DNA from 2 places in the Fictibacillus sp. WQ 8-8 genome. Region 1 is predicted to be linked to the other one. Evidence: predicted binding sites of a transcription regulator. Region 1 holds the regulator's gene; the other holds the start of a gene.
The links. Region 1 encodes LexA, which represses DNA repair genes until DNA is damaged. Its sites were predicted from a motif close to CGAACATATGTTCG; they were not measured.

Region 1 (16,076 bases):
TATACAAACTGAGTGAAGAAGTTGCCATGATTCAAACCGTAGATTTCTTTACACCCATTGTAGATGATCCGTATATGTTCGGACAAATTGCTGCAGCCAATGCTTTAAGCGATGTATATGCGATGGGCGGCACCCCAAAAACCGTCTTAAATATTGTCGGTTTTCCGCTAAAAAAATTGGGCCATGAAGTATTAGCGGAGATTCTAAAAGGCGCGGCCGACAAAGTGCAAGAGGCTGGTGCTCTTATCGTTGGAGGACATTCCATCGATGATCAGGAGCCAAAATTCGGCTTATCTGTTACAGGCTTTGCCCACCCGGCGCAGATCTACAAAAATGTAGGATTAAAGCCCGGCGATGCTCTTATTCTTACAAAACCGATCGGAATCGGCATTCAGACAACCGCCATCAAGCAGAACCGTTTTAATGAGGGGCAAGTCCGGTATGTTTCGGAGATCATGGCCACATTGAACAAAACCGCGGCAGAATGCCTTGCTAACTATCAGCCTAATGCTGTGACCGATGTGACCGGATTTGGTTTGCTGGGACACGCCAGTGAGATGGCTAAAGGCAGTGAATCAGTTTCGGTCGCTCTCTCTTATTCCAGAACACCGGTCGTCGAAGGAACAGAAGCACTTGCCATGCAGGGAGTCGTCCCAGGCGGCACGAAAGCGAACCATCAATGGATTGAAGATTTGATCAGGTATGATGAGTCGCTGACAGAAACACAGCAATGGATATTATGTGATGCTGTTACGTCCGGCGGATTATTAGTCAGTCTGCCGGAGAACCAGGCCGATGCTTATCTTAGAGATCTGCATAGCGCAGGATTAAAGCAAGCAGCAAAGATCGGCAGTGTTACTGAACGAAAAGAAAGATTGATCATCATTGAACCTTAAAAAAACTCCGATTACTGCGGAGTTTTTTTCATGCCTTATTCCATCTTCTATGATCACCTGCACGTTCTGTATATCCCAGCTGATCCAGTAATTCAAGAAACGGAATAAGAAATTTCCTGGATACCTTCAATGCCGTTTTTGCTTCCTGTATGGAAAAGGACGGTGCACAGTTCTCCTTTAATGTCTTCATATGCAAATTCAGGGCTTTGCTGTGGATCAGCCTGTCTCCCCCTGCTTGCACAGCCTGGCCTGTGCGTCGCAAATAGGATAAGATGTCCAGTCGCATTCCTTTCGGCAGTCCAGCCTGTTCGTAAAGCTGATCAAAAGGATCTGACTCAATTCCCTGCTGAAACAGCCTTTGCTCCAACTGTTGGTAACGCACTTTCCATTGATTTGGAATCTCCGGCTGAAAATTGCTTTTTGCGATCAGATTCTGATTTTGCCGCAATGCAGCTTCATGGAGCAGTTCTTTTAAAACATATTCAATCAGCAAGGCAGGATATCCTTTGAGCCGCTGTAGAAGTTCGGCTTTATCCAACCCTTCCCGCAAAGGATATAGCTGATGAAAGCGAGCTGCTTCTTCTACGATCCTGTTTTTTATCTCCGAAACGCTCTCTGAAAGTGCATATTGTTCTGAAGAAACCTCAACGATGTGCTTTTCTGCCAGTAAACGCTGTAGATGGCCAGACAGAACGGCAGGGATGCCCGTCAATTTTGCCATCTCATCCACGTGCAGCAAATGATGTGATTGCAGGTGACGGATGATCCATTCTTCTGGAGCACCCTCTTTTTTCTCCTTCAGGAATGCAACAGTCTCCTCTCCAAACCGGTATTTTCCACCATTTGGATCGATCACTTCTCCGCCGCCGATCGTTTGTTCAGGAGAAGGACGCCTCAAAATGAACCGGTCACCCCGCTTGGCTATGACCGGGTGGACTAACCGAACCTGACAATAAGCAGCTCCCGCTTTTTCAGTAGATTCGTTTCTGTCAAAGAATACGATCTTACCCATGATTTCTGTAGTTCCTATGTAAAATTTGATGAGCTGGCGCTGCTTGATCTTCTTATGATTCTTGGTTAACAGCAGCATGATGTCCAATGTATCCGTAACTTGATACTCTCCTGGAGAAAAAAGAACATGCCCTCTTTTAACATCCTCATGCTTGATCCCCGCGACATTCAGGGCGGCCCTTTGTCCCGCCAGGGCATAATCCACTTGTCTGTTGTGTATCTGCAGCTGCCTTACTTTTACTATATCTCCGCCCGGCTCCATTTGCAGTGTGTCACCGACAGAGGCGGAACCTTCTAAAATCGTTCCTCTTACAACCGTTCCTTGTCCTGCTACAGTAAACGAATGGTCGATCGGCAGCCGAAATGGACCGCAGACATTTTTAGCGGTTACGTTTTCCGCCATGCCGAGGAGTTCCAACTTCAGTTCTTCCAACCCTGTTCCTGAAAAGCTGTCGACAAAATGAACAGAATGGTTAAGGAACGAGAAGCTCTTCATCATCTCTTCGATCTCTTCGAGGAGCAATGACTTCCATTCTTCATTAACCTTATCTGCCTTGGAAACTGCACAAACTAGATTCGTGATTCCCAGAAATTGAAGAATTTCAAGATGCTCAACGGTTTGCGGCATAATTCCTTCATCTGCTGCAATCACAAGGATGACCATATCAATTCCTGCTGAGCCAGCAATCATCTGGCGGATGAACCGTTCATGCCCAGGAACATCAATGATAACTGATTGGATTCCATCACCGAGGTGAAAATGAGCGATCCCGGGTTCAATTGTAATGCCTCGCTCTTTTTCCTCTTTTAACGTATCAGTATCCACGCCGCTCAACGCCTTCGTCAGTGCTGTTTTCCCATGGTCAATATGGCCGGCAATTCCAATCGTAATATGCTGTGCTCCGATCGCAGACACCTCCCTGTATTTTCTCTTTTCTTATCATATCGTACCATTTTATTTGCAGACAGGCTTCTGCGGTGAAGCTTTATTCGGGTGAAACTATCTATTCCATTGCCATTGTGTTATACTATTTAAAAGTGAGGTGGCGTTTTGAACGTTTATAAACCTAAAAAAAGCAATCTTAAATCTTTAATTGCTGATAAGAACATGAAGATCCAAGCTCTTTCAAAAAAAACCAATATCTCTGTTGACCAGTTAAACGATTACCAGTCTAAAAAAGTAATGAGTCTAAGCAATGCTATGACCATCGCAAAAGAATTAGATTGTCAGATTGAAGAACTTTATGACTGGAAGGTAGTAAAAGAGTGAAACTTTCACTCTTTTTTTCCTTTTTGTTTGTTACTTAGGGCTGAAGCAATACTTTATTACGAATTAGGGAGAGAACCAACCTGAAAAATAATCTGTTTGCCGCCGGTGAATCCGTAAAAATTAAAGCTACCGATGAAATGGTCACTGTTTTACGATGCAAGTTTATTAAGAACATGAAACGCTATTCTTACATTGTGAAAGAAAATCCTTCAACATTCTACTTTGAGGAAGAACTTGTTAAGAAATAACTTCCTTCCACGGGGCCAGAAGTGCAGCTGGTGCTCGCCTGGGTCTTCAACACCTCTTGGGAGGCGCGTGCCGTCTCCGGTGGGTTCGATTCCCACATGGTCCCGCCATTGAAAATGAATGAACCAAATATAAAAGAAGACGGCAGATGCCGCCTTCTTTTTTTATTGTTAGTTATACTCACCGGCCAGTACATCAGCAAATGCTTTCACATATGGCGGCAGGTCTGGCGGACGGCGGCTTGAGACCAGGTGGCCATCAACGACTACTGCCTCATCCAGCCACACTGCTCCGGCATTCTCCATATCATCCTTTATCCCGGGTGTGCTCGTTACATTTTTACCCTGAAGCATTTTTGCAGAGATCAGGACCCATCCGGCATGGCAAATTTGACCGATTGGCTTTTTATGAGTTTCCATATGCTGAACGATTTCTATAACCTTTGAAAAACGTCTCAGTTTGTCGGGTGCCCACCCGCCTGGAACGAGTAAAGCATCATAGTCTGAGGGATCAATCTCGTCAAATGAATAATCCGATTCCGCAGGTACTCCGTATTTTCCTTTATAGGTTTCTCCCGCTTTCTCCCCGGCAAGATCGACTTGAGCTCCTTCTTCCCGCAAACGCAGAATAGGATACCATAATTCCAGATCTTCAAACTCATGATGTACAAGACTCAATACCTTTTTGTCCGCTAACCGCATGTACGGCACCTCCAAAATAATAGATTACTCTCTGTCCGATAATGTAACGTGATTTTTAAGGTGAAGTCAAGCCATCCCGCTTGCTGCCATGATCATTATTTCCCAGCATCCATAAACGGTAGGGAGGTATACTTCTTTTTCCAGCAGGTTATCCAAGCGTTTATGCACATATGAATATTTATGCAGGCTTAGTTATCCCAGGTTTATCCACAATTTAAATTATTTACAGTTATCCACAACAAGACCTGTTATAGTGTTAATAACTTTCTGTACCAATGAATAAACTGTTATAGTTCCATTTTCGAACTGTTATAATCCTGTGGAGGATGTCATTTTTTGTCGTATAAATTATTTCCCGTAATCGATCTTTCCCTCCCCTCTTCACACACTTCCAGATGTTTATTGATTTCGTCCTGTTTCTCAAGATATAATTGTTAGAGAATACATTATAAGGTTGAAGAAACCTATTGATCGGGGTGGACAGCATGTCTGCAGGTTTTTTTCTATTCATTGCAGCCTGGACAATATTTTTAATCTCAATGTTTGCGATCGGCGGTTATTTTATGTTTCGAAAGTTTTTGAAACGGCTTCCGAAAGAAGACGGAAAATCAATCTTGGACTGGCAGGATTACTATATCCAGGAGACGATCCATTTATGGACTCCGCCGCAAAAGGCCTTTTTGGAGGAACTCGTCACACCTGTTCCCGAACTTTTCCGTGATGTTGCCCGTGAAAAGATTGCAGGAAAAATCGGCGAACTTGCCATACAGGAAAAAGCATCTGTGATGACGCAGGATCTTATAGTACGGGGATACATTATCGCTACACCGAAAAGAGATCATAAATGGCTTATCAAAAAGTTAAACGAAAAGCACATTGACCTCTCTCCCTATAAGAGCCTTTTAGGATAAAAAAACTCGATCACCATTTGGTGATCGAGTTTTTTTATGATTTCAGCACTTTTTGATATCCGAAATACATCGCCACTCTCCAGGGGAGAATCATCCCAAACGCCACGATAAAAAACAGACCGCTCGTTTCTGTATAGGAGATCTGATGGCCAAGGTACGTCTTCATCGCCATTCGTATGAGGAAAAGAGCAATCAAAATCGCCACAAAAGCTTTTGAGCGGATAAGATAGACCTCCCCTCCCCTCTTTTCAAACTTGCTTGTTTTTATAAGAAATATGGAAAAGAGACAGCCCACCAGGAACGCCTCCCCTGCCTCCCACCAGGTAACTCGGAACTCAGGAAATGCAAACATGAGAAACCCGGTGGACATGAAAAAAGGAGGAAGTATAATCTTTTTAAGTGAGGCAGGTTTTTTCGTAGCCTTCAAACGTACAAAAATAACGGTGACAGCCATGACGGCTGCCAGTATACTGCTTGCAATAAAAAACAAAATCTTTTCCTTCTTTCTTATTCAGATGGCTCAAAAAATTGTTGTTGTTTTTAAAATAAGATCGTTGCTGCTTTCTTTCCAGGAGTGATCCTTCTTAAAATCCTTGAAAGCCGCCAAAAACGCGATTTACGAGAAACGAAGTGAACTTGGTCATCCAGTCAAAGTATAACATGACCCCCATAGCGACCATAAGAAAACCGCCAGATTTCATTATTTGAACATTATATCTCTTTATGCTGCTTAGTTTATCCAAAAAGAAACTTAAAAAGAAAAAAGGAACCGCAAAACCAAGAACATAAAAAGCCATATACAGCATGCCCGCTCCTGGATTGGACACAGCCAGAGCGATCACTGCACCTAGAATCGGGCCTGTACAAGGTGTCCATCCTGCAGCAAAACCGATTCCAATCAAGATGGAGCCCATGTATCCCGCAGGCCTGTTTCTGAAAGCCAGCTTTCTGTCCTTCATTAAAAACGCCGGCTTCAATAAGCCTAAAATGATCAAGCCAAAGATGACAATGATAATCGCTCCGAACTGGCGAAGAAAATCTTTGTATTCAACAAAGATATTGCCGATGAATGAAGACGATAACCCCAGGACGATAAAAACGATCGAAAAACCGAGCAAAAAATAAGCCGTATGCAGCATGGCTTGTTTTCTTTTCATTCCCTTTTCTTCTTTGATCTCCCTGACTGAAATTCCTGTGATATAAGAAAGGAAAGCCGGATAAAGCGGCAGGCAGCACGGGGAGATAAAAGACAGTAAACCAGCTCCAAAAGCCAGCCATATATTCAAGTCTGCCATCAAGTCTACTCCTCTTTATGTAATACTTTTAGTTTATAGATTTAAGACCGCTAGTTCAATGAAAATGAAGAAAAATTCCTCAGGGAGGATCATCTGGCATCATAGAAGAGCTTTCCTTTTAGCTGAAGGGAATACATTTTGTGATATAAGCCTCGTGCTTCCACCAGTTCTTGATGAGTTCCTCTTACCACAATCTCTCCCTGATGAAGAACAAGAATCAGATCAGCATCTTGAATAGTGGACAGACGGTGAGCGATTGCGATCGTCGTTCTACCTGCCCTCATTTTCTTTAATATATAACTAAGATATATTCTCCGACAACTCTTCCTCTAAATCCACTTTAACAGCAAATATTTCAGCTGCAGCTGAATCATTTCCTGGAGCATGAATTACCATCTCAACCTTGTACAGATTCTCATTGTCAGTTAAGTATTCTCCCTGCGATGGGACAGTTTGAAATTCGTAATATCCAGCATCTCCATGGTCTTCGCCTTTAGAGTATAAATGCAAATAAATTTTTATCATAGAGTTCCCCCATCCTTAACTAACTCACTTTTCTCCCTGTAAAGTAAAACCTATACGTCTAGCCGACTCGGCTCTATATCTACTCCATTCGATAAAAGGAATTAATTTCCTTTAACTGAAAGAAAATCAACTTCCTTTTTCAATTGCTAGTAATACTCCTCCATTAATCTTCTAATTTCATTAAAAAAACCACCCTTCTGCTGAATCTTACGCAGAAAAAGTGGTAGTTGTCGTGATATAAGAAAAATTAACCAATGACTTAAGGAATGATCAACTGATTAATCTTAATTGATGAAAAAAGCCTGCTGGTACGGGCCTTTTACTTCATCTGGTTGTTCATTGCTTTCATCATCTGATTGATTTTCTTTTGGGACGGCTTCTGACCCATTTGCATCATCATCACACGCAGCATGTTTTCATTGATTGGTGGATTCTTTTGTAGGTAATTCATCATGTATTTGCGGGCAATGAAAAATCCAATTGCTACTCCTGCAAGAAGCGCTAAAATGCCCACAAGGATATAATAAAACATAGTAAAACTTCCTCCTTCGTGTTGTCTAGCACTAGTTTACTATAAAAAGACAATCAGTTACAAGATACACGCCAAAATATTTATGACCCATAGCCTGACCTAGCCTTTAACGGATTCAACCAGCCATAGCGGTAATACTTAAAATCCATCGCAAAAAAACAGCGTTCAAACTTTCGTATGTTTTCAAAAATGGCTGTTTCCGCCTCAAAACTGCCTACGCTTTGAAGAAGCATATAACGTTCTGAAAAACTGAGCCGCGCAGAGCTTTTTTCACACTCCAGAAGGAAAGAGTGGACTTCCGCCTGAAATCCTTTTGATGAGAGCAGCATCTGTTTTATAAACGATTGAAGAGGGTTCAGCTGAAGCGGAGAGGTGATGTAAAGGATTTGTTTCATCAATACTTCTTTTTGCTGAGTAAAGGTTTTGTATTCTTCCAAAAACAGCTGAAAGAGTTTGATTTCTTTCCCAAAATACTCTTCGGCGACATCTTCCTTTATCTTATAGATCAAATACTCTCTCAAAACCGCCACCTCTCTCCCTTTTTTACAATTAGTATAATGGATTCTTTACAAAATACTTGTCTTATGCTGTAGCATGAGGCCACTTCTTTTGTCGAAAAAGAAACCCCGGAGAAAATATTCTCCGGGGTTTATACAGCTTATTTATTCAATAAAGCTTTTAATTTATTGGATACATTTTCGACTGTAAAGCCGTATTCAGCAATGATTTTTTCTCCAGGTGCTGAAGCGCCAAATTTGTCAATCGCAATTGTGTCGCCATCCAAACCAACATATTTGTGAAGGCCTTGAGATGCCGCCATTTCAATACCGAGTCTTGTTCTTACCGATGAAGGAAGAACGCTCTCTTTGTATTCTGCAGATTGCTTTTCAAAACGATCCCATGAAGGCATAGAAACAACAGAAACTTGGATTCCCTCTTGTTTTAATTGTTTCTGTGCTTCGATCGCCAAGCTGACTTCAGAACCAGAAGCGAGCAGCAACCCTTGAGGTGTACCTTCAGCTTCAGAAATAACATATGCACCTTTTTTGACATTCTCATATGCACTTTCTTTTGTCCCTTCTAGAATCGGAAGGTTTTGTCTTGTTAATACTAGTGCAGTTGGCTGATCTACACTTTCAAGAGCCAGCTTCCACGCAGCAACAGACTCATATGCATCTGCTGGCCGGATGACAGAAAGCCCAGGCATCGCACGGAGTGACGCAAGCTGTTCTACCGGCTCATGGGTAGGGCCGTCTTCACCAACTGCTACACTGTCATGGGTAAACACATAGGTTACCGGAAGCTTCATGATGGAAGCCAGACGGATTGCCGGGCGCAAGTAGTCTGAGAATACGAAGAACGTTGCACCGAATACTTTCAGTCCGCCATGAAGCGCCATTCCGTTAACAGCTGCACCCATCGCAAATTCCCTTACTCCAAACCAGATGTTGCGGCCGCTGTAATTTTCACGGCTGAAGTTTGTTTCTCCAGTAAGCATCGTGTTGTTTGATCCTGCAAGGTCAGCAGATCCTCCAAACAACCATGGAATATTTTTTGCAAAAGCATTCAATGCTTTTCCTGAAGAAGCCCTTGTCGCAACAGCTTTATCAAATTCAGGAAGATTCGCATCAAAGTTTTCTGGTAATTTGTTATCGATCGCTGTTTTCAATTGAGCTGCAGCTTCACTGTGCTCTTTTTCATAGCGTGCAAATAACTCATTCCATTCCTGTTCTTTCTTTTTGCTATCTTCTTTCAATGAAGCAAAGTGATCACTTACTTCATCAGGTACGAAGAAGTCTTCTTCAAACACCCAGTTGTATGCTTCTTTTGTCAGTTTTACTTCATCTGATCCAAGAGGAGCACCATGAGAAGCAGATTTACCGGACTTGTTAGGAGAACCGTATCCGATTACTGTTTTCACTTCGATTAACGTCGGATGTGAAGTATCCTTTTTTGCTTCGGCGATCGCATTTTCGATCTCTTCAAGGTTTGTTCCGTCTTCTACACGAAGTACTTGCCATCCATATGCTTTAAAGCGGTCTTCTACACTCTCAGAAAACGAAAGATGAAGATCTCCATCAAGAGAGATATCATTTGAATCATAAAGAACAACAAGTTTTCCGAGTCCAAGATGACCTGCTAAAGATGCAGCTTCAGCTGATACGCCTTCCATCAAATCTCCGTCTCCACAGATAGAGTACGTATGGTGGTCAACAACTTCAAAGCCGTCTTTGTTGTAAGTTGCAGCAAGATGGCGTTCTGCCATTGCCATACCTACAGCCATCGCGATCCCTTGTCCAAGCGGTCCTGTTGTAGCATCTACACCAGCCGTATGTTTGTACTCAGGATGTCCTGGCGTTTTGCTTCCCCATTGGCGGAATTGTTTTAAGTCTTCCATGGACAAGTCATAGCCTGAAAGGTGAAGCAGGCTGTAAAGCAGCATGGAGCCATGCCCTGCAGATAACACAAAACGGTCACGGTTAAACCATTCAGGATTTTCCGGGTTGTGATTCATGAATTTCGTCCAAAGACTGTAAGCCATCGGTGCAGCACCCATTGGCATACCAGGGTGTCCAGATTTGGCTTTCTCAATGCTATCTATAGCCAAGGTACGGATAGTGTTGATTGATAATTGGTCAATTGAAGCAGTAGACATTATTTAATCATCCCTTCATCTACATATGTAAAAGATTTCTCGATACCATCATAAACATATTGGACATTTTATACAAGCACAATGCCCACCAATAGTGTCCCATAAAATCTTTCTTTGATACAAATAAAAAAACCTGCATTATAACTTTATAACTTTTTGTTATAATACAGGTTCCTTTATTTAGTTTAACGCAGGGAACTCACAATAAAAGATATCTTCCCCTTCGTCATAGTCCAGTTTCATATCATCTACGAGCCAGCGGTCATCCGGTTTAATACAAAATTTCAATCCGCTTATTTCCTGAATATCATCACCGTCTGCCGGCTGAGCTGGGATGACGCCTAATGAGTATCCGCCGTTGCTTGCACTGCCGGCATATCGCGCATATAACCGGAGTGCCTCACCTTCATTAAGATCGATCTCACTATACAGTCTGACCACAGAATCCGTTATTGAAAAGGCCAAGGTGTTCTCCCCTTTCACAGTTGTTATATAACAGTATATACGAAATTCTGAATTTTGCAACAACAAAAAAGCCTGATTTCTTTGTACTGAAATCAGGACTTTTTCCTTAATGCTTCATATTGTTCTGGCTTTTTTTACTTTCTTTTAGCTTATCCGGTGTTACATCATTGCCTTCAGGGTCAATGAACTTCAATGAATGCAATCTATTTTGAAAAGAAGTTCTGACGTTTTTCAGATACTCCTCCCTTAATTGCTTTTGTTCTTTGGCTTCTTCTGTTGACAAACCTTCTTGTTTAGATTTTTTGGCAAGAAAATTTATCCGTTCCAGTTTATCTGGTGTAAGCATGGAACACCTCTCCTTTTTCTTCGATATCCCTATCGTAACGAATATTAAGTAGAGTTTCCAGTCGGAGCACTTTCTAAATACTCCTTATACCTGCGGTGAACTGTCGCTTTTGATGCTTCATATCCAAAACCCCTTAGCGTAACGGCAATTTCTGCAAACGTAAGATCCATTCCTCTAAGCCGGATGATTTCATCAACCGGAAGCACCTTCCGGTCTCTTCCTCCATGATGGATGTTCTTTAAATTCTTTTGTGGTTTATAGCCTTTTTGAACAGCCTTCCTCATTCCTCTTTTTATCTTTAAGTTATGTAGCTTGCGCTGATATTCCTCTACAACGGCAACGATTTCAAGCACCATAGACTCCGCTTCGGAAAGATGGTATTCCCCTTGGCTGCTGTAGGTATAAACTTTAATGCTCCTCTTCTGTAGTTCGTGAAGAAGAACGATCTTGGCGTTCCCCCTGCCTAAGCGGGTATCATCCGTTACAAGAAGAACATCAAATTCTTCGTTTTGGGCCCGCTCGATTACCTCAAACAAACCATCCCGTTCCAGGCTGTATCCGCTTTCTCTATCTTTTATAACAGAGACAATGCCGAACCCATGGCTCACTGCCAGCTGTCTCAATTCATCTTCCTGCCGGGATAAAGAGGATGTCTGCTCTTCCTTTTCGGTGCTTACTCTGCAATAAATGATCGATCTCAATTGTGCCTCACCTGTCTTCTTCTGCCTTGATCGGTATCGTTAATTTCTGTCCTGGGGTAATGGTTCCTGCCTGTATTCCGTTATTCTTTTCAACCCAGTTGACAAATTCCCAATTTGAACCTTTGTCCTTCGTATATTCTTCGGCGATCTCCCAAAGTGAATCACCTTTATTAACGGTAATCTCCATATATTCTCTGGATCCTTCTGCGTGAGACTGATAAGCGAACATAATAAAACCTGCTGCAACAATAGATAATAGCATAAATACCGGTGAAAATCCCTTCATCGTATATCTCCCCTTTGCGAATATGTGTTCTTATTAATTTTCATTATAATAGGAACACCTGTTCTTTACAAGGGTTTTCTTCGAACTTATGTTTGTATATCTTGTTCCTGCATGCTATACTTTTTTCAAGAGTATTCAGTGAATGAGGTGTAATCATGACAAAATTATCCAGAAGACAAATCGATATCCTGGATTTTATTAAGGAAGAAGTAAACGCGAAAGGCTATCCACCATCAGTCAGGGAAATCGGTGAAGCAGTTGGACTGGCTTCAAGCTCAACCGTACACGGCCATTTATCCAGGCTTGAGAAAAAGGGACTGATCAGGCGTGATCCTACCAAACCCAGGGCCATTGAAGTGCTCGGCCTCGAATCAGATCAGATCATAAACAGAACGCGATCAGTTAATGTACCGATCATCGGTAAAGTTACCGCGGGTTCACCGATTACAGCAATCGAAAACGTTGATGAATATTTTTCATTGCCAGAACACGTTGTAGGAGACGATAATGTTTTTATGTTAACTGTAGAAGGAGACAGTATGATAGAAGCTGGCATCTACGACAGGGACCTCGTGGTCGTCAAGCAGCAGCCAACAGCTGAAAACGGTGACATCATTGTGGCCATGACAGAAGAAAATGAAGCGACTGTAAAACGCTTTTTTAAAGAAAAAGACCACATTCGCCTGCAGCCGGAAAACGCCGCTTTATCTCCAATTTTGCTGCAAAACGTGACCATCCTTGGTAAAGTAATCGGTGTATATCGAACACTTCAATAAAGAAAAGCAAAAAACAGCGACCCCGCAAACATGGCTGGGTCGCTGTTTTAGTTATAAGGATAATATTAATTATGAAAGTTTGTACCGTCCGTCGTTGCTTCCATAATGCCCGCACGAATCACAAAGTCTCCAAAGTGCTCGCCTTCTTCGCGTTCTTTCGCAAATCTAGGGAACAGCATCTTCAATTCTTTTAAAATCTCTTCCTCCCCTATGTTTTCACGATACATTTTGCTCAATCGGCTGCCGTCAAACGCTGCACCCAAATACATGTTATATTTTCCTGGGGCTTTACCGATAAACCCAATTTCACCTAGCGCATGGCGGGCACATCCATTGGGGCAACCCGTCATCCGAACGGTAATCTCTTCGTTTCTCAAGCCGTTTTCTTCAGCTATGTTATCGATCTTGTTCATTAGCACCGGAAGATAGCGTTCTGCCTCCGCCATGGCTAGACCGCAAGTAGGAAGGGCCACACAAGCCATGGAATTGCGCCGGATCGCAGAAACTTTTTGGCTGTCGAGCATTCCATACTGTTCCAACAACTCTGTAATCTCTTGTTTCTTCTCTCTCGTAATATTGGCAATTATAAGGTTCTGGTTGGCGGTCAAACGGAATTCCCCTGTATGGACCTTTGCGATTTCCCTTAAACCGGTCATCAGCTTGTAGTTCTCAAGATCCGCGATACGGCCGCCTTCAACAAACAGAGTAAAATGCCAATTCTCCTGCACACCCTGTACCCAGCCATACCGGTCTCCATTATCTTCAAAAGAAAAGTCTTTCGCTTCATCCAGACTCCAGCCTAAACGGTTTTCCAGCTCTTCTTTAACGGTTTGAAGACCTAACCGGTCGACTGTATATTTAAAGCGGGCGTTCTTACGCTGTGAACGGTTTCCATAATCTCTCTGAATGGTAATGACTTTTTCAGCCACCTCAAGAATCTGGTCCGGTATGCAAAAACCAATCACTTTTGACAGCTGCGGATAGGTTGCTTTATCTCCATGTGACATTCCCATGCCTCCACCAATGGACACATTAAATCCAATTAGCCTCCCATCTTCTACTACGGCGATTAAACCGAGGTCCTGTGAAAAGACATCAATGTCATTGGAAGGTGGAACTGCAATGCCGATTTTAAATTTACGCGGCAAGTAAAGCGGTCCGTACATCGGTTCAACTTCTTCTGTTTCTGGAGTGCCTGCTACTTTTTCCTCATCCAGCCAAACCTCGTGGTACGCTCTCGTTCTTGGCAAGAGATAGTCACTGAGTTTTTTGGACCATTCATACACATCAGAATGAACTTCTGATTGATAAGGATTGGAGATGCACATCACATTACGGTTTACGTCACCGCAAGCTGCAATCGTATCGAGCATTGATGCATGGATCTCCTGAATGGTACTTTTCATGTTCCATTTTAAAATGCCGTGCATTTGAAACGTCTGGCGTGTGGTTAATTTTAATGTTCCATTACCATACTGGTTGCCCAGCTGATCCAAAACCAGCCATTGAGAAGGCGTCACCACTCCCCCTGGCAATCTTACGCGGAGCATGAACTGATAAGCTGGTTCAAGCTTTTGTTTCTGCCGCTCTGTACGAAGGTCTCTGTCGTCCTGCAAATAGCTGCCATGATGCTTCATGAGGCGGTTATCATCATCCGGGATACCTGCACTGATCCGGTCAAGCATCACTTCCTTCAGCGTACCCCGTAAATAATTACTCTCTTCTTTTATACGTTCCACATCACTCGGTTTGCCTTCCGGTGCTTTTAATAATGGGTTTGACATCTCTTTAAACTCCTTTCTGTTGCCGGTCAATACACGTCACGCTGATAACGTTTTTCCTGCTGCATGCGGGCCACATACTCTTCCGCTTGTTCATGGGTCATGCTGCCTTCATTTTCAATGATTCCGATCAGTGTTTGATGAACATCATGGGCCATGTTTTTCTCATCGCCGCATATATATAAAACAGCACCTTCTTCTAACCAATGGAAGAGTTCTTTACTGTGTTCAAGCAGACGATGCTGTACATATACTTTTTCCTCGGTGTCGCGGGAAAACGCCACATCCATTTTTGTCAGAACGCCATTCTCCAGCCACTTTTGCCATTCTGTCTGGTATAGGAAATCACTGACAAAATGCTGATCTCCAAAGAACATCCATGATTTCCCCTCTGCACCTGTTTCCTCACGTTCTTGCATGAACGCCCGGAATGGCGCTACTCCTGTTCCTGGTCCTACCATAATGATCGGTGTTTCTCCGTTCGCTGGCAGTTTAAAATTCTGATTGTGCTGGATGTAAACCGGAAGTGTGTGCCCTGGCTCCAGCCTTTCCGCACATAAAATGGAACAAACGCCGCTGCGGCTGCGTCCGAAGGATTCATAACGCAAAGCGCCGATGGTTAGATGAACCTCGTCCGGATTGGCATTCAGGCTCGAAGCAATCGAATACAAACGAGCTGGCATTTTACGTAAAATGTTGACAAAGTCCTGTGGTGAAACGGCCCATGGGCCAAAGTCATGAACGAGATCCAGAAGATCACGGCCTGAAAGATAACTTTTCAGCTCGCTCTCATGCCCTGCTGACAAAAGTTCATGCAGTCTTTCATTTTCAGTTAACTGTGCTGCCTGCTGAAGCAGCGGCTTTGTTAAAACTGTAATTTCAAAATTGGTGATAAGCGCCTGCTTCAGAGCTGCCACATCTCCCTGCTTGTTCACTGTTACAATTTCTTCAGGATTCCAATGTAATTCCTCAAGAAGCAAATCAACCAGTTCCGGATCATTTTCAGGGTAGATTCCAAGACTGTCGCCCGGTTCAAAAGATAGATTCGACCCTTCAAGTGAAAGTTCTAAATGGCGGGTCTCCTTTTTCGAACCGCGTCCGTTCAAATCAATATTTTCAAGGACCTCCGCATGAAATGGATTTGTCCGGGTATACGTTGCCTCTTCTGCGAGGGTTGCTGAAGCCTCTTGAAAGGCTTCACTTGCAGTCTCTCCCTGAGCCTCATTTAAACCTAATATTACTTTTGACAGCCATTCTGCTGCCGGCTCATCATAATCGAGATCGCAATCCACACGCGGAGCCAGGCGTTTACCCCCAAGCTCTTCCAGGACCTTATCAAAATCTTTGCCCGTCTGACAGAAAAACTCGTAGGAACTGTCACCTAAAGAAAGGACTGAAAAACGAAGATCTTCTAGTTTTGGAGCTCTTTTGCCATGAACAAATTCATGGAAAGAAATCGCATTATCCGGCGGATCTCCTTCTCCATGTGTACTAACAATGATCAGCAGGTTATTGAGTTTCTTTAGCTGATTCGGTTTAAAGTCACTCATGGAAGAAACCGTTACCTCAAAACCTTTCTCTTTGAGAACTTTACTGCTGTTATCCGCAAGGCCTTGAGCATTCCCGGTTTGAGATCCGTAAAGGATGGTTACTTCTTTTGAAACGGGCAAAATGGAGC
Region 2 (16,076 bases), on a different contig from region 1:
TTGATGCTTCCCACTACCGTAATCTTAGCTGCCATTGCTAGCCCACCTTTTTGTTTGATTGTGTTTGTTTCGGTGTCATTGATTCGGTGCCTGGCACCATCCTAGACCTTCCGCGTTGATTCTCGTTCGATTAGTTCAACATCCAATTCATAGAAGGTATTTTCCACTGGCTTTTTCTCAATGAGCTTCACAAGAAGATCAGCAACGATTGTTCCCATGTCGTAAATCGGCTGCCCAACAGTGGTCAGCTCTGGCGTTGTTGCTTCTGATAATGCAATACCGTCAAAGCCGATAATGGCCAACTCCTCGGGTACCTTCTTTCCGAACTGATGGGCTGCTTTGATCGCGCCGATGGCCATCACATCGTTGCCTGCAAAGATTCCGTCGATCTCAGGGTGGCGGTTCAGCAGCTGAAGTGTCGCCTTAATCGCTGTCTTCATATCATAGTTGCCGTCCTCGATATAGCTGCTGTCGAACCACAGTTCGCTTCCAACTTCTTCGAGATATCCGGCACGCCGCTCCATCGCGTTATCAATATGCTCAGGTCCGCTCAGATGGGCGATTCGTTTACATCCCATTCCCTTCAAAAAGCTAGCCGCTTTTTGTGCACCGCTTTTGTTTTTAACAACTACAGTAGGAATGTCTGCGTTGATTTTACGGTCGATGCTAACAACCGGAATGTTCAGCTGTTTCACTTTTTCAGCAGTCAGCGTATTGGAAGCGACAATAAGGCCGTCAACATACTTTTGAAGCAGAATCTCAAGATAGTCTTCTTCTTTTTCTGCGTTTTCATCGGTATTGCAGAAGACAACGTTATAGCCCAGCTTATGGGCCGTGTCTTCCACTGCCCTAGCAAGCTCCGGGAAAAATGGGTTAACTATATCTGGCACAATTAACCCGATGGTTTTCGATGTTTTTTTGTAAAGGCTTCGGGCTACCGCGTTTGGCTTGTAATTCAGCTGCTGGATCGCTGCATCAACCTTTTTCTTCGTATTTTCATTCACGTACCCATTGCTGTTCATCACCCTGGACACCGTCGCAACTGAAACACCTGCCTGTTTCGCGACGTCTTTAATGGTTGCCATAATCAAACACTCCGATAAAATGCTATTTATAAAGAAAGTTATGTTTTGAATGTCTACTCATATGTGTAACCGGTTACATACTGTTGTAATAAAAAATCGTCAATCTTGTGTAACCGGTTACACACAGTATAATTCCTCCTAATTAAGATGTCAAAGGGAAATTTTTTTAGGTGCCAGGCACTGTCGTTACACAAGTATGTAAAGGCGGTGCCTGGCACCACATCAATGGCACCACATCAACGACACCCTACCAATCTTTTAACATCAAACTTTCACTGCCAAACTTTATCCCTATTGACAAGAGCTCATCATCATAATAAGATAACTGACAGAATAGATAGAATTATCTGTTTATTTTTTGTTCCTATTCCAAAACTTAGTTTTATATTATAAAACAAATAAATCATTTACCTCTTTGTTTATACATAAAAGCCAGATTTTACGCTCTACTTTTTATCTTTTGAAAGCGCTGCCATTTTGGCGTTTTATAAAAAACAAGGAGGGATTGGGTATGGAAGCAAGACTTGAGACAAAGCAAGCTAAGCCGGTGAATTTCGCACGGAAGTTTCGCTGGACGGTTGTTGTTTGGTTGTTGATCGGGGGTATCATCAACTATCTTGACCGGGCGAATCTTTCCATAGCAGCTCCAGAAATGATGAAAGAACTCGGGCTTACTGCCACAGACATCGGATTGCTGGGAACCGTTTTTTCTTGGAGTTATGCGCTGATGCAGCTCCCTTCCGGCTGGCTGATCGACCGTTTCGGAACGAAAAGGGTCTATACAATCGCATTGATTTGGTGGAGCGGCGCTACCATGCTGACTGGGGCAGTACATAAAATGTCTACCTTTATCATGGCACGGGTTTTGCTTGGCGTCGGTGAAGCTCCATGTTTTCCGACCATGGCCAAGATTACTTCTTATTGGTTTCCGAAAAAGGAAAGAGGGCTTGCGACTGGGATATGGGACTCGTCCTCCAAGTGGGGACCCGCTATAGCACCGCCATTACTCGTTTTTCTCATGGTAACTTTTGGCTGGAGAGCCCTCTTTTATATCACGGGTGCCATCGGCATAGTTTTTGCCATCGGATTTTTCATCTTTTATAAAAATCCGGACAAAAGCCGCAAGCTTTCCGAGATGGAGCTGGAATATATACAATCGGAAGGCGCTGGTTCGGAACATAGCATTCAAACATCCAAAATTAAATGGGGAGAATTATTCAAGTATCGAAGCGTTTGGGGGATGATCCTTGGCTTTTTCTGTACCATTTGGATCTGGAATATCTTCCTTGTCTTTCTTCCTCTCTTTTTAACAAACGTCCATCATGTCTCATTGAAAGAACTGGGGATCTATGCCGGGATTCCATGGCTTGGCGGGATTTTCGGAAATATTTTCGGGGGATACCTTACGAAAAAGCTCGTGGATAAAGAAGTTACTTCACCCATTAAAGCAAAGCGTGCTCTCATAAGTATCAGTGCCATCTCTGCGGCCATAGTGGTTTGTGCCGTTCCGTTCGTGACAGGACTTGCCATGACGCTCACACTGTTAACGCTTGCTCTTTGTTTTATTTCAGCAATGACGGGAAGTGCATGGGCGCTTGCGGGTGATATCGCACCGCCTTCCATGGTTGCATCAGTCGGTGCCATTCAAAATTTCGGCGGCTATTTTGGAGGAGCCTTTTCCCCTGTCATAGCAGGAATGATTGTAGATGCTACAGGCTCCTACTCCCTTGCTTTTATCTCCGGCGGTCTGATCGCAGGCTGTGCGGCATTATGTTATTGGTTTATCGTCAAGAATCCTATTCAAGAATAAGGATAAGGAGGAGCGCTATTGAAACCGAAAGTTTTTCTCGCAAGACCTATCCCTGCTGAGGCAGAAGCGTATATTTCAGAGCATTGCATATACGAAAAATGGCAAGGTTCTGCACCGATAACGAGAAGTGAACTGCTAGAAAGGTTGGAGGATGCAGAAGGGCTGCTCATTACCGGGGAAAAGATTGATGATGAACTGCTGGATCATGCCCCAAAGCTAAGAGTCATCAGTAATATTTCCGTCGGTTATAACAATTTTGACCTTGAGTCCATGAAAAGAAGGAACATTATGGGTACGAATACCCCTGATGTTCTCAATGAAACGGTGGCTGATCTGGCTCTGGCCTTAATGCTTTCCGCAGCACGGCGCATCCCCGAGCTGGACAAGCTGGTGAAGGACGGGAAGTGGGAGGATCAAGACGATGAACCGCTCTTCGGTGTCGATGTTCACGGAAAAACATTGGGTATCATCGGCATGGGCAGAATTGGCGAGGCTATTGGAAAGCGCGCCAAATTCGGCTTTAATATGAACATTCAGTATCATAACCGGCACAGGAAACCTGGATCAGAAAAGATTCTGGATGCTGACTATGTCCCGCTGGAGGAATTGCTGCAAACTTCAGACTTCGTACTGTTAATGGTTCCTTTTACTCAGGAGACGAAGCACCTTATGGGTCAAGAGCAATTTGCACTCATGAAAAAATCCGCCATCTTCATCAACACTTCACGCGGACAGACGGTCGATGAAAACGCCTTGATCCAAGCTCTTCAAAACAAAGAAATCCTGGCTGCCGGTCTCGATGTATTTGACCAGGAACCCGTCTCAACAAGCAATCCGCTGTTGAAGCTTCCTAACGTGGTGACCCTGCCTCATATCGGTTCAGCGACTCACCAGACGAGGTTCGATATGGCCATGCTCGCTGCCAAAAACCTGGTCGCTGCAGTTACCGGAAACGAGCCTCCAAATATTGTCCAGGAACTAAAAAGCGGCATCATGCTGTAAACGGTAAACAGTGCCAGGCACCTCAATTACACACTTGTGTAATTTGTGGTGCCTGGCACCAATTTTTTAAAAAGCATACTTCTTGCTTACTATAAAATAAACCCATTGATGGATAATATTTTCCTATTTGTTTGTTACTGTAAAATGGTAGTGCAAAAAATAGCGAGAGGTGATGTGTTTTGATGAAGATGGTAAAAAAAATGCTGATTCTGATTGTTATGGTATTCACGCTAGCCGCAACACCAAGTTTATCGTACGCACAAACGCTGGGTAAGGGAAGTACAGGCAATGAGGTCAAGACCCTGCAGAGCCGCATGAAGAATGCAGGCTACTTTCATGGTCCTGTTACCGGCTATTATGGACCTCTCACAAAGTATGCTGTTGCTAATTTTCAGCTGGCCACTGGCATTGTACCTGACGGAGTTGCCGGCCCGCGCACATTCGGTAAGTTAAACGATGTCGAAATTATGGCAAGGGTAGTCAACGGAGAAGCGCGCGGGGAATCCTACCTTGGGAAAGTCGCCGTAGCTGCGGTCATCCTAAACCGCCTTGAAGATTCACGTTTTCCAAAAGATACGTTTAATGTCGTCTACCAGACCAACGCTTTCACTGCCGTCCATGATGGACAGTATAATATCTCTCCTAACTCTTCCGCCTATCGTGCTGCCATTGATGCCATGAAAGGCTGGGACCCTACACACGGTTCTATTTTCTATTACAATCCTCACCTTGCATCGAACAACTGGATCTTTTCACGCCCAAGCGTTACCCGAATCGGCAATCATATATTTGCTAAATAATATTTTGGTGCCAGGCACCAATTTTGTAACCCCACTTTTCGTATTGTCGAAATAAAATTTTTTATTACAAAGTAATTCGACACAATTTTCTGATATTTTTTGATAAATTATTAACTGCAGTCTAATATTGATGAAAAGGGGATAGAAATTTGAAGAAAAAGCTTGCTGTACTTTCAATGTGCTCAGCCCTGTCATTCTCACTGTTTTCGGGACTTGTTTCCCAGCCTGCCAGCGCTGAGGAATCAGCCTCACAGGTGCATTATCTTCTAACGTATAAAGGCAACAACGTCCCTTCCAACCTTTCTGCAAAAATTGAACAAGCCGGCGGTTCTGTGGAACGTGTCGTTGAGGAAATTGGTGTTGTAGAAGCCAAATCATCCTCCCCTGATTTTCTTGCCAAAGTGAAGGCAGATTCAAATGTACAAGCCGCGGACAAAGAATTGGAAGTTTATTTGGAAGACGATCCAAATCCAGCTGACGGACAACCCATTACATCCATTCCGCAGCCCGACTGGAACGATCCTAGCCAAAACTACCATGATCTCCAGTGGGATATAAAGAAGATCACGAACGATTTTAAATCCTATAAAATCAACAAAGGAAACCATAACACGGTCGTCGGGATCATCGACACCGGAATGGACTTCAATCACCCTGATTTAAAAGAAAATGCAGATCTTGCCGGCAGTAAAACCTTTGTGCCTGGCACGAAAGATGCCCGGGACCAAAACGGCCATGGAACACACGTAGCCGGTTCCATTGCTGGTAACGGTAAAGTATACGGCGTTGGCCCGAACTTAACCGTACGTTCGTACCGGGTTTTCGGTGCTACAGGCGGTGCCCAGCAATCATGGATTATCGATGCGATCGTGTCTGCAGCGAACGATGGAGTTGAGGTCATCAACATGAGCCTTGGCGGATGGCGCTGGATGGCAAACAATCTTGGCGACAAAGGCGATTCCGCTTCCATGGTTGCTTATCACCGTGCCATGCAGTACGCTACGCAAAAAGGTGTGACGGTTGTCGTTTCTGCCGGCAATGACTCCCGCAACTTGAACGACATCCATGATATGCAAGCTTACTGGAAGGAAACGTACGGATTGGATATTAAAGGGCCATCCCGTGTAGCACCTGCACAGGTTCCTGGAGTCGTAACAGTATCCTCTTCCAACGAGTGGTCTAAGGACAAAATTGCGTTCTATTCCAACTATGGAAGTGTGATTGATGTAGCAGCTCCTGGCGGTGACAACGGCCCGAAATACGATGCCCTATATCGCCAGGATCCAAAAGGAAACTATCTTGATAAGCGTGACTTTATGTACCGCGCATTCTCAACTTGGCCAACCTATCTGGCACCCTATGTAACAGGAAACTTAAAAGGTTATGCCCTTCTTCACGGTACTTCCATGGCTGCACCGAAAGTAGCCGGTATCGCAGCGGTCATCAAATCACAGCATCCTGAATATTCGCCAGCACAAGTTCAGGCCAAGCTGCGCCAGACAGCTGTCGATCTCGGAAAAGTGGGACAGGATCCACTATTCGGGTCTGGAGAAGCCAACATCTATAACGCATTAACGAAATAAAAAATTGGTGCCAGGCACCCGCTTTTGACATATGTCAAAGAGCGGTGCCTGGCACCAAATTTACTCCCCCTTATTTTACTTTCACATCCACCAGATCAGACATCTTCACTCGATGGACCTCGTGGTGGAAATCTACGATGCGCAGCTCTTTTTTATAGGAATCTACATAATGGACCTTCCCGATCAATAAATGAAAGTCCCCTTTTTCAAAAATGGTCATACACAGATCCAAATCCTCAGCCATCGCTTCACAGATCGTCTCTTCCATCAGCTCGTATTGCTGTTCATCCAGTTCCGGTTTTGTCTTCTTTTTCTGATCCCAGTCAAACTCCCTTAAACCCTTCACATGCTCAGGCATAAACATCCCTTGCCATTTCATCTTTCCGCGGTCACGAAGCATATTCATCACCTTCCTCACCCTATTATATGCGAATATATGTTCGGTTTATACTGAAAATAAATGGCAAATAATGCATGTCATTTGTGGAAACTTGTAAATTGAAGGCAACCAGCCTAATGAAGTGCCCAACCTTAGGCTCCAACCAATCCTGAGGAATGTGTAAATTTTAAAATATTTTTAAACAAACCTGTCATTTTCTGTTATATTAAAAAAGATATTGAAATTGGATAAAATACGATCATTAATGGCTTTTTATTATAAAGAAGAGGTTGATGAAATGGACAGACGTTCAGCAAAACAGCAGCGCAAGAAAAAGCGCACGGGCTTAAAAGTTACACTGATTATACTTGGAGTTCTCTTGCTCATTGGAGCAGGCGGATTCTACTATGTTTATGGTTCGGTGAAAAATACGGCCAACAAAATGCATGATAATTCTGCGTGGGACGGTTCCTCCAAACGAAAGGAAGAGCTTACTCCTTCTAAAGGGGACCCGCTTTCCATCTTGATTTTGGGTGTCGATGAACGGCAAGGTGACCGCGGCCGATCCGATACACTCATCCTTGTCACAGTGAACCCGAATACGAACAAAATGGTTATGACCAGCATCCCTCGTGATACTCGAACAGATATCATTGGAAAAGGCCGAGAAGATAAAATCAACCATGCGTATGCATTTGGCGGAACAAAAATGGCGATCAAGACCGTTGAAAACTTCCTGGACGTGCCCGTCGATTATTTCGTAAAAGTAAACATGGAAAGCTTCAAAGGAATCGTGGATGCCCTTGGAGGCGTCACTGTAGATAACGAACGTCTGGCGTTTAATTACGATGGCTACTCGTTCCCTAAAGGCGAGCTGAAGCTGTCCGGAAAAGAAGCGCTTGCTTATACCCGTATGAGAAAACAGGATCCACAGGGTGACTTTGGCCGTAACGAACGCCAGCGCCAGGTGATCAGCGCAATCATCAACGAAGGAGCTCAAATTTCTTCGGTTACAAAGATGGGCGACATTCTGGACGTAGTCGGCACTAATGTAAAAACAAACATGACGTTTGACGAAATGAAAGACATTCAATCGAAGTATAAAGGCGCACGTAAAAATGTAGAAAACATCGAGATCAAAGGCCAAGGCCAGCGAATCGGCGGCATTTACTACCTCATCGTGCCGGAAGACGAGAAAACCAAGATTCAAACCACGTTAAAAGAACAGCTCGAACTTTAAGATGACAGCAGTGATCCTTGCAGGAGGGTCGCTGCTTTTTTTATGCTAAACTATTTATATAGAAATATTTTACAAAAGGGGTGCCTCTCATGCATTTAAACTATGACTACAAACAAAAAGAAAAACGAAACGGAACCAGCTACATTAAAGTCCGGGATAAAGAAGAAAATGCCTTATTTGAAGCTGAACACAAAGGCAATCAAGTGGTTTTGACGACGTACTGGCGAAACGAAAAAACGACTTGCTTTTCCATGCCTGTTGAGCTTGTTTGAGAAACTGTATCGTGATCCAGGTATTTCGGAATAGGTCTTTCCCTAAGGCTCTTTTCTAAAAGATTGTTGCTTTGGGAATCTTTTTGTAAATAGGCTTCATTGACAAGTTGATTGGAGTGCAAGGTGCGAGACTCCTGTGGGACTAGCGGGACAGGTGAGACCCACCGGCGCTGGCGCCGGTAAGGCTCACCGCCCGCCCCGCGGAAAGCGAGCATCCTGAAACGGAAATCAACCACTCTCAAAAGCAACAAAGGTTACGAAAACAGCTTTCCTAAAGAACTTCTGTCAAAAGAAGGATTTACATGTAAATTTATGGAATAAATTGTAGTAATGAGGTACCAGATGTGCCTCCTTATTTATTCTTCTTTTGATCGGAGGCCATTGAAAACGGATGAAACGTATTTTCATAACTTTATTCACGTCCCTTCTCGGCATTTTGCTGATGGGCGCCATCCCGTTTGCTTTTAACGGGACATCGTTTAAGATCTCGTCATACAGCGAGGGGTTGAAGATGCTGCTCAGCAGCCTGACCCATCCCTTTAATATCATGTATCCAGCCGAAGCCACATCACGAACCCTCTTCCCAGATATTTTAGAACCCTACATTTACTCGATGATTGTCCTTTTTTCAGCGCTTTTTCTCGCCATTATTGTGGCGCTCGCCCTCAGCATCCTGATCTCACTGCTTCCAAAGCCACTGTATAAAGCGTCTAAAGCTGTTTTGTTTATCTTTGAATCTTTGCCCGATGTTCTGATCGCAGTTCTTGTGCAGTTCTTGATCATCTGGTTTTATAAAAAAACGAATATCTTGCTGTTTAATATTGCTTCCTGGGGCAATGAGCAGCCTTATACCCTGCCCATTCTCTGTCTGAGCGTATTGCCGATCATCCTCTCTTTGCGGATCTTGCTGTTTCATATGGAGGAGGAATGGGAGGAGCCTTATATTGAAAACGCAAAGTCAAAAGGTCTGACAAGGCTATACATACTGCTGCATCACGTCCTTCCCAACACATTGGTTCACTTTTTTCATCAGTCCAAGATGATTCTTTGGTTCATGCTCTCCAACCTGCTCGTCATTGAGATATTATTTAACATTTACGGCATAACGAATTTTGTTTACCGGCACGGAAATCCTGCGGTCTTTACGATTGCTTCGATGCTGGTGTTCATCCCGATGTATGCCTTTTTTGTCCTTGGCTCCATGTGGACGAATAAATGGGCCGTTCAAAACGAAATGGCCGCCACCGCCGCAGTACAATCTTCTTTTAGCTTCCAGCCCTACTGGCTGATCATCAAGCGCTTTTTGCTGCGAATAGTGAGCCCGCTTCGGTATATTGGAGCTCAGCCACTGTTTGTTACCGGTTTTTGTATCATTGGGTCCTTGCTCGCCCTGAGTATGATTCACAATTATGCGTTTGATAACGAGATTCCGAAAACACAAGTGCTGTATGCAAAGGACGGAATTACAGCTCTAGGAAGATCACCCTTTGAGCCTTCTTCGCAGTTTTGGTTCGGTACCGATCAATTCGGCAGCGAACTTCTGTATAAAATCGTGTCAGGCGCGAAGTACACGCTCGGGCTTGCCTTTTTCATCAGTCTGACCCGGCTCTTGTTCTCGTTTGCTGGCGGCTATCTGTTTTTTGCGATGAATCCCAGGTTTAAAGAGTGGCTGAAAGGTATAGTCGATTCCACCCACTATGTACCTGTTGCCCTGCTCTGCTACTTCATTTTGTTTCCGGTCGTACTTTCTGAAGGACTGACATTTTGGCAAAAAGGCATGTTCCATATCATGATTCTTACTCTGGTGGCAGTGCCTGCTATTTCAGTAATGATCGGTTCAGAATTGGAGCTGATCTCCAATAAAGAATTTGTTTCAAGTGCGCGTGTTTTGGGCGGGGGCCGTTTTCATGTTTTTTACAAGCATCTCCTCCCGCATATGCTGCCAAAGCTCTCTTTCATCTACATCCAGCAGATCATGTACGTCTTGATCTTGTTCGCACATCTTGGGCTTCTGCAAATGTTCTTCGGGGGAACGGTTCTGGAAGAATATACGATGCAGGGCGGCGACTATATCCCGATTTCCATGTCCAACGAATGGTCGGGACTGATCGGTTCCTATTACCGACAGATGCTGCTGCGTCCGTATCTTATCATTATCCCTGTTGTGTTTTTTGCCGTTGCCATTATTGGGGTTAACCTCATGCTGGAAGGGCTGAAAAAAGCAATCGAAGATCTTCAGTGGGGACGAAAGAAATTTTTCCATCCCGCTTCTATCGTGATTGTAGCTGTTGCTGTCGTCTTTTGTTACTTTGCCGTCCACAAGTTTTCTGATGATTTTACGGAAAAAAAAGCAATCGCTGCCGCACAGAAAAAGCCGGTCGTGAAGATTCCAATTGTGGAATTGGACAAAGAAACTCTGGACAGGTTTGAAGACGGGGAAATGAATGGTGTAAAGGATTTATATTATGTTGGTTCATTTTTGGATCGCGACACGCTAAAGTGGGGATATGGCAAACCCATAAAAACAAAAGAATATGAGAAGCGAACGGACTACTATTATAAAGAAGACGGTTACCAGATTATCCTTTCTTCCGGCTTCAATCGCCGGGTTTCAAGGATTCAGGTCCAGTACGACAGCACGCGTGAGGATATTCTAAAGGCTATGAAAAAAAGCCAAACGAGCAATCGAAAAAAACATTGGATTATCTTAGAGGGGACTACCTCGTACGTTTTACCGAGTCCTCCCCCGATCACTGGTGGATCAGTATCCAGGATCAGTACTATTTTAGATAATGACGAAAGCCGCTCCGGGAAGATCTCCGTGGCGGCCTTTTTCAGTTAAACCGTTGCTTTTCGAAGGAGTAAATAGGACAGGACTGTCAGACTGGAGAGCTTTACTGGCTCCACAGTTCTTTTGAAATAAATGGGGCGAATCCTGTCGTTTGGTGTCGCTCATAAACGGTTTGAAAATAAATGAGTCATTTTTGAACAAAAACCCTATAAATTTGAAAATAAAATATCTGGGGCGAAGACTTCGCATGTAAAAAGAGCCGATTCAGTGCTCGCTTTCGCCGCAAGAGTAACCACTGAGGTAAAATTTACTCAAAATCATTCATAAAAGAGCCTATTGCTTCCCGGTTGCGTTGATTTCCACAAAAAACTTAGGCAGAATGCTCTGCCAGATCTTTTTATTATCGAAAACAGGAATTTATTATCGAAATTCTGATTTTATTATTGAAAACACCGATATATTATCGAAAAGTCCACTTTTATTATCGAACGGTTTATCAACGACACCCCGCAACATAAAAAAAGCCTGCAGCCCTTTTGATTCGGGACTGCAAGCTTCATTTATTCAGGAAACTCACTTTTCTTTTCCGCCAGCTTTCTGTGCAGCTCCTCTTCTTCCTCTGAAACATAGCCTTTATGAAGGAGGGAGTTGATTTTATGGTGCTGAAAATAGATGGTGTTGTTGCCGTCGATATGTCCGCCAGGGTAAAAACAACCGATGTAATCAAAAAGCACTTCACCTTCTCCGGCGGATTGAAGCCTTCCGTAGATCATCACCGGCCGGTCGGTGTTTTCCAGGGTGATCACTGATCCGATGGGCAATGGGAAATTCTCTGTCATGGGTCGGCCTCCTTCTTTATGGGCTACTTTCCTCTTCTATCCTTTGTTTAATCCTAAAAACGAAAATGTTTACGATTTTTACAAAGTCGCTGTGAAAAAGGGTGAAAGGAAACGGAATAAGATAAAAGAAACCATACAACGCTGGGTTGTACGGAATCAGCCATTAAATCTTCCCATCATAATGGTGTTATAGTATTTACCATCAGAAAGGATCTTGTCATTTTTTAATACTCCTTCTATTTCAAAGCCAAGTTTTTCATAAAGATGAACGGCGTTCTCATTTGTTTCTAATACATTCAATGTGATTTTTTTAATTTCATTGGAGTCCGCCCAGGCTATCGATTCTTTTAAAAGATTTCTTCCAATACCATATCCCCAAAACTCTTTTAAAATGCATATTCCAAATTCGACTTTATGGGAGAAACGAGTTAACGGATTTCCCTCGCACCTTGAAAACCCGACGATTCGATCATCAACTGCCGCAACTAAAAATAAGCTCGTTTTATTTTCACGATCTGTTTGAATGATTTGTTCAAATCCTGATGCATCGATGAATGCCTCGCCTTTTTCTCTGTCTAAATTTTCGGTCTCTCCATCAATCTGCACTCTTAAATCAGAGAGTTCTTTTGCATCCTTATCCATTGCAGACCTGATCGTGTAATCTAACCCCTTAACATGAAATTCTTTTTTGCTAACGATCATGATACGTATCCCCCCCCTGTACTTAATTAACTTGTTTACCAATTAATTACACTCCAACAAGAATAACTAATAATGAAAAAAGCCGCAAGCACTGATGCTCGCGGTTTCTTTTACCATTTATAATTGTAAATTTTCCAAGCGGCTTTGGAACTGGATTTTGAGAGATAGAGAGCTTGGCGGTAGGTGTTCATATCATCTTTGTGATATTGATAGACTTTCAAATACCACTTGCCGTTCTTCGAATAATACGTAACGGAAGGCTTTTTAGGCGCCTCTTTCCCGCTCCAGTCAAATCCCCAGATTCTGTACGCTGGAAAGTCTGTCGCGAGCCACTCATAGAGTTTGTTGCCTTTTTTATCTTTTTTGTAGGACGCCATGTCATATTTTATGAGTTTGTCGATGTAGGCAGACGTGTGGGTGGGTGACAGTATCTGATGAATCTGCTTTTTCGTATACGCTTTGTTGCTTGCTATCTTGTTCTGCAGGCTGATGGCTTTGTCTGTGATGTTTTTTGCTTCTGTACGGAACATCGTGTGGTAGAACCTCAAGTATTTTGTGGCAACATAGCCGTTTTTCTTGTTGTATTTATTTGATCTTGGACCATCCGCTTTTCGTTTGGGAATAGATGGTCAGCCTGGTGTTGTCTTTATGGGACCCGATCACTTTATACTGTGTTCCTGGTCCGCTTCTGACGTTTAGCTTGCCTGATGTAACATCCACATAGGCGATTTTTGCAGGTGAGGCTTGCGCAATTTGGGACGGAAAAAGAGAAGTGACGAGCCCGATGGCCAGCAATAGAATCACTACGATTTTTAGAAAGCCCTTTTTCATGCCGGATTTTTCCTCCCTTAAGGTTTGGTATGGACATGCCTTATCGTTCCATCGTATGCTGTATGACTTTTTATTATGTAAAAATATAGAAACAATAACCAGCTTTTTCATTCCCTATTTTTTGATATTATAGTCCACAAAAAAAAACGACGAAATTTAATCAATTCGCCGCTCTACTTGTTTAGGATTTGGCTGACTCTGTTTTGCATGGATGCGATGACGGTTTTCTTGTACTTGACAGCAAGCAGCAAAACTTTGATCTGCTGGGGCCGCGACAGTTTTTTAAAGCGAGGTTCCTTCATTAAAAAAGATCGGACGATGGACCAGCTTTTCGGATGCATTGGAAAATCATCGATCGGCTGCCGGCCGCTGAAACGTGTGAGCCACGTTTTGAGGCTGGATGGTTCATCGATAATGCACGGAGCGTATTTGTTTTTCGTATGTTTTTTCAGATAATCCAGCCGGTCCTGTCCGCTAACCACTACATAATGACCGTCTTTTTTACTCTTTTGGACCACGAGCACATGCATGCAGTCCCACATGATTGTACGGAGCTTCTTTAAATGCTCCGTTATTTTTATGGAGATGCCGGGTTTGATGCTGCTCAGAGGGATGTATTGCACGGTAAACTTCATGTTCTGCCTCCTCCAATGGATGAGTGAGCGTAATGTTTCTTAGGCAGTATATGAAAAGACTGGGCGGATGGTACTTTGACTTTGGATGACAGAATCGAATGGTTCGCCGCCCTTCTCTTTGGCCATAATGGTAAGGATTCTAGAAATGAGGGGGTGAGGTTGTGAGGCGAAAAACTATCTGGGTGTTAAGCATACTCTTTATGATCTTCATGCTTGTCCTGTTCATCGTTTACCTCATCAAGGGAGATTCGTCTCGCTGGCAGGTCGCTTTAGGTGGTGTCGCGGTTAGTGCGCTGCCGCTTTTGCTGCTGCGGTTAAAACAGATTCCTTTTAATACCGCCCTTATTATTGGATATTATCTGTTTCTTTTTTGTACTACGTATTTGGGCTCTATTGCGAGTTTTTATCTGCATTTCAAATGGTGGGATTCGACGCTTCACCTTTATAAAGGAGTTTATGTCGGTTTCGCCGCCATAACGTTATATCACGTTTTATTGCCGGGACGGGTACGGCAGGAAGCCTCTCCTTGGCTGCTTTTTCTCTTCGTCTTTTCCCTTCCCGTGATTGCGACCGTGTTTTGGGAGACCTATGAGTTCGTGGGCGATCAGTTCTTCACCCACACGATGCAGATGGGCGGAAACAAAGACACGATGCTCGATATCATCTTCGGCATGGCGGGCGGTCTGGTCGTGGCGGTTTATGCAAGGGTGCGGCGGGGAAGAGTTTCATAGCCGGTGCCACATAGTCGGTGCCAGGCACCGGCGTTACATACTTGTGTAATTGCGGTGTCAGGCACCGTTTAAGGGAGGTTGTTGTATGTGGAGTGCAGCCATGTGGGGAGGCATTTCCGGCTCTGCTGTTTTACTGGGTGCTATAGCAGCTATGGCATTCCCCATCAAAAAGAAAATCATCGGCTTCATCATGGCGTTTGGGACGGGTGTGTTGATCGGCGCAGCCACATATGAACTGCTGGGAGAATCCGTTCATTCTGGAGGTTTGTTTCCAACATCGATGGGATTTGTAACCGGTGCGGTTGTGTTTACGGTGCTGGATCTCATTGTTTCCCGGAAAGGGGCACACAAAAGGAAACGGTCTGCCGGCCAGGATGGAGCACCCAGCGGCTCCGGCCTTGCGATCTTTATCGGAACCGTGATGGACGCCATACCTGAATCCATTATTATCGGGGCCAGTCTCATTGAAAATAACAGTGTCAGCTGGCTGCTCGTCATCGCTATCTTTATCAGTAATATACCTGAGGGGCTGTCGAGTACGTCCGGGATGCTGAATAGCAATGTGAGCAAACAGAAGATCCTCGTCCTCTGGATTACGGTGCTGGTGATCTCAGCCTTCTGTTCATGGGCGGGATATCTATTTCTGGAAGGTGCTTCTGAAGAACTCATGGCTATCATCGCTTCCTTTGCAGCAGGCGGCATCATCACCATGGTCGGCTCGACAATGCTGCCTGAAGCTTTTGAAGAAGGAGGCTCACTCGTTGGCCTGCTCGCCTCCATCGGTTTGCTCGCTTCTCTCATTTTGACAAAAATTTAATCATGTCATGTGGTGTAAGTCCTTGGTAGTATGGCAGTGCCAGGCACCGCTCTTTGATAAAGTTCAAAAGCGGAAGCCAATATAAAATAAAGGGCCCTTTCTCAATGAGAAAGAGCCCTTTATTTTACTCGGCACTATTTGTGTTATTTTTAGCTATTCGCGCGCCTGCCACTGAACTTGCCTACCGCTACAACAAGAATAGCGAGTGCAATCGGCAAGACGAGATGAAGGTTAAAATGAACTCCCTCTAAGTAATGACCGACAGCCTTGTCCTTTAACATCATTTCGCCAGCTGTGTAGCCTAAGAGTGCAGCACCAATGATGATGATGATTGGGAATTTCGCCATGATCTTCATAAGCAGCTGGCTTCCCCAAATGATTAACGGAATACTGATGATCAAACCAAGTATGATGAGTACAATGTTTCCGTTCGCTGCTCCCGCCACGGCTACAATGTTATCCAGACTCATGACCAAGTCAGCGATAATAATCGTTTTGATGGCCCCGGACAAGCTGGAATTTGCCTCAATGTCTTCATCTTCTTCTCCCTTTAAAAGGC

Region 2: the regulator LexA is predicted to act here: its motif matches at 6,710-6,723, upstream of M1K46_RS03695 (YolD-like family protein).

The regions. Positions count from the first base shown of each region.
Region 1 covers NZ_JAMXKG010000007.1:3,229-19,304, reverse strand. Annotated here, with positions in the region: gene selD (selenide, water dikinase SelD) at 1-896, shown strand, start outside; gene selB (selenocysteine-specific translation elongation factor) at 925-2,823, opposite strand; gene M1K46_RS16165 (helix-turn-helix domain-containing protein) at 2,959-3,177, shown strand; tRNA gene M1K46_RS16160 (tRNA-Sec) at 3,437-3,533, shown strand; gene M1K46_RS16155 (type 1 glutamine amidotransferase domain-containing protein) at 3,594-4,124, opposite strand; gene M1K46_RS16150 (DUF2621 domain-containing protein) at 4,610-5,035, shown strand; gene M1K46_RS16145 (CcdC family protein) at 5,070-5,528, opposite strand; gene M1K46_RS16140 (cytochrome c biogenesis protein CcdA) at 5,620-6,330, opposite strand; partial or broken gene M1K46_RS16135 (hypothetical protein) at 6,420-6,623, opposite strand; gene M1K46_RS16130 (hypothetical protein) at 6,631-6,855, opposite strand; gene M1K46_RS16125 (YneF family protein) at 7,175-7,387, opposite strand; gene sirA (sporulation inhibitor of replication protein SirA) at 7,468-7,908, opposite strand; gene tkt (transketolase) at 8,046-10,043, opposite strand; gene M1K46_RS16110 (iron-sulfur cluster biosynthesis family protein) at 10,224-10,508, opposite strand; gene M1K46_RS16105 (DUF896 domain-containing protein) at 10,615-10,854, opposite strand; gene M1K46_RS16100 (YneB family resolvase-like protein) at 10,899-11,555, opposite strand; gene yneA (cell division suppressor protein YneA) at 11,563-11,841, opposite strand; gene lexA (transcriptional repressor LexA) at 11,997-12,617, shown strand; gene cysI (assimilatory sulfite reductase (NADPH) hemoprotein subunit) at 12,683-14,401, opposite strand; gene M1K46_RS16080 (assimilatory sulfite reductase (NADPH) flavoprotein subunit) at 14,428-16,076, opposite strand, start outside.
Region 2 covers NZ_JAMXKG010000001.1:752,508-768,583, forward strand. Annotated here, with positions in the region: gene rbsK (ribokinase) at 1-35, opposite strand, end outside; gene M1K46_RS03670 (LacI family DNA-binding transcriptional regulator) at 102-1,085, opposite strand; gene M1K46_RS03675 (MFS transporter) at 1,597-2,895, shown strand; gene M1K46_RS03680 (2-hydroxyacid dehydrogenase) at 2,914-3,897, shown strand; gene M1K46_RS03685 (cell wall hydrolase) at 4,080-4,697, shown strand; gene M1K46_RS03690 (S8 family serine peptidase) at 4,847-6,280, shown strand; gene M1K46_RS03695 (YolD-like family protein) at 6,351-6,686, opposite strand; gene M1K46_RS03700 (LytR family transcriptional regulator) at 6,958-7,899, shown strand; gene M1K46_RS03705 (hypothetical protein) at 7,989-8,171, shown strand; gene M1K46_RS03710 (ABC transporter permease subunit) at 8,563-11,013, shown strand; gene M1K46_RS03715 (DUF4176 domain-containing protein) at 11,523-11,801, opposite strand; gene M1K46_RS03720 (GNAT family N-acetyltransferase) at 11,958-12,503, opposite strand; gene M1K46_RS03725 (hypothetical protein) at 12,614-13,033, opposite strand; gene M1K46_RS03730 (SH3 domain-containing protein) at 13,089-13,334, opposite strand; gene M1K46_RS03735 (hypothetical protein) at 13,508-13,969, opposite strand; gene M1K46_RS03740 (membrane-spanning protein) at 14,131-14,700, shown strand; gene M1K46_RS03745 (ZIP family metal transporter) at 14,786-15,517, shown strand; gene M1K46_RS03750 (TerC family protein) at 15,667-16,076, opposite strand, start outside.